One region of the Streptomyces sp. NBC_00259 genome, then DNA from elsewhere that is predicted to be linked to it. Evidence: riboswitches for the same ligand, from Rfam matches in the RefSeq annotation. Region 1 holds a riboswitch; the other holds the start of a gene.
The links. A riboswitch is a leader RNA that binds a small molecule or an ion and turns the genes downstream of it on or off. The one in region 1 is predicted to bind glycine.
Positions count from the first base shown of each region.

Region 2: another riboswitch for glycine. It lies ahead of gcvP (aminomethyl-transferring glycine dehydrogenase); the one in region 1 lies ahead of gcvT (glycine cleavage system aminomethyltransferase GcvT).

Region 1 covers NZ_CP108080.1:5,497,391-5,500,791, forward strand. The annotation lists gene glyA (serine hydroxymethyltransferase) at 1-512, opposite strand, end outside; gene gcvH (glycine cleavage system protein GcvH) at 539-913, opposite strand; gene gcvT (glycine cleavage system aminomethyltransferase GcvT) at 978-2,093, opposite strand; glycine riboswitch at 2,244-2,341, opposite strand; gene OG766_RS25020 (AAA family ATPase) at 2,470-3,165, shown strand.
Region 2 covers NZ_CP108080.1:1,102,828-1,106,228, forward strand. The annotation lists gene gcvP (aminomethyl-transferring glycine dehydrogenase) at 1-1,630, opposite strand, end outside; glycine riboswitch at 1,809-1,904, opposite strand; partial or broken gene OG766_RS36715 (PRC-barrel domain-containing protein) at 1,967-2,164, shown strand; gene OG766_RS04945 (DNA polymerase IV) at 2,311-3,401, opposite strand, start outside.

The DNA of each region.
Region 1 (3,401 bases):
ATCAGCTTCGGCTTGGACTCCTTGGCGAGCCGCTCGACCTCGGCCATGTCGACCTGGCCGGTGGCGTCGTCGACGTGGTACGCGACCACGTTGTAGAGCTTGCCGGAGAAGTTGATCTTCATGCCGTGGGTCAGGTGCCCGCCGTGGGCGAGGTTCAGACCCATGATCGTGTCGCCCGGCTTGAGCAGCGCGAACATCGCCGCCGCGTTGGCCTGGGCACCCGAGTGCGGCTGGACGTTGGCGTGCTCGGCGCCGAACAGCTCCTTGATGCGGTCGATGGCGATCTGCTCGACCACGTCGACGTGCTCACAGCCGCCGTAGTAGCGGCGGCCCGGGTAGCCCTCGGCGTACTTGTTGGTGAGGACGGAGCCCTGTGCCTCCATGACCGCGACCGGGGCGAAGTTCTCCGAGGCGATCATTTCCAGGGTGGACTGCTGACGGTGGAGCTCGGCGTCGACGGCGGCGGCGACATCCGGGTCGAGCTCGTGGAGAGAGGTGTTGAGAAGCGACATCACGCGATCCCTACGGTCGGGTCTGGTCAGCTGGCGAAATCGGTGTACTCGGCGGCGGAGAGCAGGTCCTTCGGCTCCTCCGCGACGCGCACCTTGAACAGCCAGCCACCCTCGAACGGGGCGGAGTTCACCAGCGACGGGTCGTCCACGACGTCCTGGTTGGCCGCGACGACCTCGCCGGTCACCGGGGAGTACAGGTCGCTGACCGACTTGGTCGACTCCAGCTCACCGCAGGTCTCGCCCGCGGTCACCGTGTCACCGACCTCCGGGAGCTGGACGTACACGACATCGCCGAGGGCGTTCGCCGCATGCTCCGTGATGCCGACCGTCGACACGCCGTCCTCGGCGGCCGACAGCCACTCGTGCTCCTTGCTGTAACGCAGCTGCTGGGGGTTGCTCATGACCTGAATTCTCCTGTACGCGGGGGAGTGCTGCTGATGGGGGCTGCTGAAGCTGCTGGAGTGACTACTTCTGGCGCTTGTAGAAGGGGAGCGCCACGACCTCGTACGGCTCATGGGTACCGCGGATGTCGACGCCCACGCCTTCGCTGCCCGCTTCGGCGTGCGCCGCGTCCACGTAGGCGATCGCGATCGGCTTGCCCAGGGTCGGGGACGGGGCACCGGAGGTGACCTCGCCGACGACCTCGCCGCCGGCGACCACGGACATGCCCGAGCGCGGCACCCGGCGGCCCTCGGCGATCAGGCCGACGAGCTTGCGCGGCGGGTTGTCCGCGGCACGCTCGGCGGCGGCCTCGAGAGCCGCACGCCCGACGAAGTCGCCTTCCTTCTCGAACTTCACGACCCGCCCCAGACCCGCGTCGAAGGGGGTGAGCGAGGTGGTCAGCTCATTGCCGTACAGCGGCATGCCCGCCTCCAGGCGCAGCGTGTCGCGGCAGGACAGACCGCAGGGGACGAGACCGACCGGCTCTCCCGCCTCGGTCAGCGCCTTCCACAGCTTCTCCGCGTGCTGCGGCTCGACGAACAGCTCGAAGCCGTCCTCGCCGGTGTAGCCGGTACGGGCGATCAGGGCGGGGACGCCGGCGACGGTGCCGGGGAGGCCCGCGTAGTACTTCAGTCCCTCCAGGTCGGCGTCGGTGAGCGACTTGAGGATGCCGGGGGACTCGGGGCCCTGTACGGCGATGAGCGCATATGCGTCACGGTCGTCGCGTACAGCCGCGTCGAAGCCGCCCGCCCGCTCGGCGAGGGCGTCCAGGACGATCTGCGCGTTCGAGGCGTTGGCGACGACCATGTACTCGGTCTCGCCGAGGCGGTAGACGATCAGGTCGTCGAGGATGCCGCCGTCCTCACGGCAGATCATCGTGTAGCGGGCACGGCCGACGGCGACGCCGCCGATGTTCCCGACCAGCGCGTGGTCCAGCAGGGCTGCGGCCTGCGGCCCGGTGACGGTGATCTCGCCCATGTGGGAGAGGTCGAACAGACCGGCCTTGGTGCGTACGGCGTTGTGCTCGTCGCGCTCACTCGCGTATCGCAGCGGCATGTCCCAGCCGGCGAAATCGGTCATCGTCGCGCCCAGCGAGCGATGCAGGGCATCGAGGGCGGTGAGACGGGGGGCGTTGCTCATGGATGGGGCTCCCAGGGCATGACTGGCGAGGACGATCCTCCCCATCTGTCATCGAAACCTGAGAGGTTCATCACGACCACATATGCGGGTGATCGCGACTTGCACCTTGGGTGGAGCCACAGGAGCTGCGGCCCGCTTTTCAGATCTGCCTCATCGCGCGCGGTACGGGGCCTGAGAGATTCAAGGGAGGGACTTGCTCCTTCGGCGCCCGGCCCACACAGTGGCCAGGACTCTCCCGCGCGGATTCAAGCGGCCGGTATGCAGTTTGCGCGGACATCATTGCACGGGCGCCCTGATCGGCAAATCACTTGTTGGTCATTACCTTTTCTTTAAGCTTCTTGGGCAGGGTCTCGTCAGACCCGACAGGGGGAGAGTGATGACGTTGCATCGGACCGGTGCGTATCCGGCGACGGCCGGGGTGCCCGCCCGGCCACGAGTTCCGGCTCGGCCGGGTGCGCCACGGCGCGAGCTCCTGGGTGTCGCCACGGACACGCCGGTCGTGCGTGACCTGCGGGAACGGGGCGGGCGCGGCCCGCGCGTGCTCGCCTTCGGCCGCGGGGACGTGGTGGTGATCTCCGGGCTGCCCGGAAGCGGGAAGTCCACGCTGATCCGGCGCACGGCCGAGGGCGGCGGGATCGACTCGCAGGACGCCCGCGACCGCTGGGCCCGCTGGATGCCACGGCGGCTGCCGTACGCCGTCTACCGCCCGCTCGTCCGTCTGGCCCACTACGCCGGGCTGTGGCGCGCACTGCACTCCGGAGCGAGCGTGGTCGTCCACGACTGCGGGACGCAGTCCTGGGTGCGGCGCTGGCTGGCCCGCGAGGCCCGCCGCCGTGGCCGTGCCCTCCACCTCCTCCTGCTGGACGTGACCCCGGACGTCGCCCGCGCGGGCCAGCGGGAGCGCGGCCGGGGCGTCTCCGGCTACGCCTTCGCCCGCCACCGGCGCGCGGTGGGCCGCCTCATCCGCGACGCGGAGCGCGGCCGCCTTCCCGCGGGCTGTGCCTCCGCGGTCCTCCTGGACCGCGAGGGCGCCTCGGCCCTCTCCCGCATCGCCTTCACCGAGGCGCCCTGACCGGAGCGTTCGATCCCCATCGCCGGACGGACCCGGCTGGAGCCGTCCGGCGACGGGGGATGCGGCCACGGTGGCCTGCCTCGCCCGTTCCCCGCGCCCGCGGGGGACGCGGCGAGCGGGCTCAGGGGCCGGGAGCGGGTTCGCGGGCCGGAGCCCCGGAAGCGGGCGCCCGGGACGGGGCCGCGTCCGTGCCCGTTACCCTGCTGCGCAGGACATCACGGCCCCACGGGGCCGGA
Region 2 (3,401 bases), 4.4 Mb from region 1:
CCTGGGCCTGCCCGACGGGAGCGAAGGGGTGGATCTGGCCGAACTCGGGCCAGGTGACCGGCTCCATCTCGGTCGTCGCGTTCAGCTTCATGGTGCAGGAGCCGAGCGGGATCATGCCGCGGTCCAGCGCGTAGTCGCGGTCGGCGAGCTTGCGCAGGTAGCGGAGCATCGCGGTCTCGGAGCGGTGCGCGTGGAAGACCGGGTGGGTGAGGATGTCGTCGTTGCGCAGCAGCGCGGCCGGGAGGGTGTCGACGGCCGTGGCGTCGAGCGCCTCGATGTCGCCGTCGACGCCGAAGGCGGACCAGACGGCGGTCAGCTGGGCGCGCAGGGTGGTCTCGTCGCAGGAGATCGAGACATGGTCGGCGTCCACGAGATGCAGGTTGACACCGCTCTCACGGGCGGCGTCGACGATGCCGGCGGCCTTGCCGGGAACCCGGACGGTCAGCGTGTCGAAGTAGGCGCCGTGCACCGGCTCGACGCCCCCGGCGCGCAGGCCCTCGGCGAGGATCGTGGCGTAGCGGTGGGTGCGGCGCGCGATCGCCTTCAGGCCCTCGGGACCGTGGTAGACCGCGTACATGCCGGCCATCACGGCGAGCAGCACCTGCGCGGTGCAGATGTTGCTGGTGGCCTTCTCGCGGCGGATGTGCTGCTCACGGGTCTGCAGGGCGAGACGGTAGGCCCTGTTGCCGTCGGCGTCGACGGAGACGCCGACGAGGCGGCCGGGGAGGCTGCGGGCGTGCTTGTCTTGGACCGCCATGTAGCCGGCGTGCGGTCCGCCGAAGCCCATGGGGACGCCGAAGCGCTGCGTGGTGCCGACGGCGATGTCCGCACCGAGCGCGCCGGGCGAGGTCAGCAGGGTCAGCGCGAGCAGGTCGGCGGCGACGGTGACGATCGCGCCGAGCTCATGGGCCTGGTCGATGACCGGCTTGATGTCGCGGACGGCGCCCGAGGCACCCGGGTACTGGAGCAGCACGCCGAAGACGCCGCGCTCGGCGATCCCGGCGGGGATGCCGTCGCTGAGATCGGCGACGACGACCTCGACGCCGGTCGGCTCGGCGCGGGTCTCGATCACGGCGATGGTCTGCGGCAGCGCGTCGGCGTCGACCAGGAAGACGCCCTTGACCTTGCCGACCCGGCGGGACAGGGACATGGCCTCGGCGGCCGCGGTGCCCTCGTCGAGCAGGGAGGCGCCGGAGGTGGGCAGCCCGGTCAGATCGGCGACCATCGTCTGGAAGTTGAGCAGGGCCTCGAGGCGGCCCTGGGAGATCTCCGGCTGGTACGGCGTGTACGCCGTGTACCAGGCGGGGTTCTCCATGACGTTCCGCAGGATGACCGGCGGCGTGAACGTGCCGTAGTAGCCGAGGCCGATCATCGGGGCGAGGACCTTGTTGCGGTCGGCGAGGGTGCGCAGCTCGGCGAGGACCTCGGCCTCGGTGCGGGCTTCGGGGAGCCCCAGGGCCTCGGCGTTCTTGATCACGTCCGGTACGGCGGCGGCGGTCAGCTCGTCCAGCGAGCCGTAGCCGACCTGCGCGAGCATCTTCGCCTGGGCCTCGATGTCGGGCCCGATGTGGCGCTGCTCGAAGGGGGTGCCTCGCTCCAGCTGGGAGAGCGGAATGCGGTTGGCGGTCATTGCGGAGGCCTCCTGGTCGTTACGACCTTCGAGGGGCACCACGGCGCGGGTGCCCGGACGGCCTCCCCCTCTGTCATCTCAACCTGAGAGCTTCACCGGATCGCCCCGCGGGCGGTCCGGCTTTCACCGTCGGTGAGAGCGGATGCCGTCCGACGCCCGCCCTGCTTTCCAGAGTGACCTCGTCCGTGCGGTACAGGGGCCTGAGAGATTCCGGGGAGGATTTGCTCCTTCGGCGGCTCCGGCCTTCGCCGGTGCGCTCTCCCGCACGGGGTCAGCAGCCGCTGCCAGCGTACCAGCGACGTCTCGTCCGGGACCGTCGAGTGGCCGACGCCCCAGATGTGCACTTTCGTAGTATTCAGTAATCCGTTGCGACCTGTTGGAGGGACCGTGCAGACCGAAATCGATCCGCGCAGCCTGATCGGCCGCAAGGCCTTCGACCGCAACGGCGCCAAGATCGGGACCGTGGACGAGGTGTATCTCGACGACGCGACGGGCGTTCCGGAATGGGCTGCGGTGCGCACCGGGCTGTTCAGCCGTGACGCGTTCGTTCCGCTGGAGCCCAGCGAGCTGGAGGGGGACGGCCTCCACATACCCTTCGAGCGCGCCCTGATCAAGGACGCACCCGACTTCGGTGTCGGCCGGCATCTCTCCCCCGATCAGGAACTGCAGCTGTACCACCACTACGGTCTGGACCTGCCCGCTCCGCCGGAGAAGCCGACCTCCCCTCCCTCGGCCTCCGACGACGCCGCCGGGAAGCCGGGCCCCGCCACGGGACCGGCGGGCGACCGCGACTTCGGCCGGCTTGCCGGGCACGACGACTGATCCGGCGGCTGCCGCACCAGCGGCAGCGGCTCCGACGGCTCCAGATCGGGGTCGTCCACGGCGAACGTCCGCACCCGCCCCGGCATCACGGACCACGGTTCCTCGAAGCGGACGGTGACACGTCCCAGCCCACTGCCCTGGACCCATCCCGCACCGTGCTCCGCGTGCCGCACGTCCTGGCCCGCGGACCAGCGCCGCTCGGCCGGGGCCGGCGTCTCCTGGTGCTCCTGCGGCTCCTCGCCCGCCGGCTCCCGCGCCGGACCTGTGTCCGCCTCGTCGTCCCGGCTCTCCCCCGCCGCGGCCTGAGCGAACAGATCCTCCTGCGTGTAGTCGGCGAGCCCGCTCACCCCCACGCCCAGCAGCCGGACTCCGCCCGTGGTGTCCACCGCCTCCAGCAGCCGGGCCGCGGCCTCCCGCACGACCGCGGGGTCGTCGGTGGGCCCGCGCAGCGTCTCCGACCGCGTCAGGGTCGTGAAGTCGAACCGCCGCACCTTCAGCACGATCGTCCGCCCCGAGTGCCCGGACCCGCGCAACCGTCGCACACAGCGGTCCGCGAGACGCTCGACCTCCGTCCTGATCCGCACGCGGTCGTGCAGATCAACGTCGAACGTGTCCTCGACGGACACCGATTTGGCGTCCCGCTCGGCGACCACGGGCCGGTCGTCGTATCCCATCGCCATCCGGTGGATCGCGGCCCCGTGCGACTTCCCCAGGAACCGTACGAGCTCGTCCTCGCCGGCCTCCGCCAGCTCGGCGACCGTGGTCATGCCCGCCCGCCGCAGATGCTCACCGGTCGCCGGCCCCACCCCGGGCAGGGTCCGGACCGGCATCGGGCCGAGCAGTTCCCGCTCGGTGCCCGGCTCGATCAGCACCAGCCCGTCGGGTTTGGCCTGCTCGGAGCCGATCTTCGCCAGCATCTTCGATCCGGCCAGGCCCACCGAACCGGTCA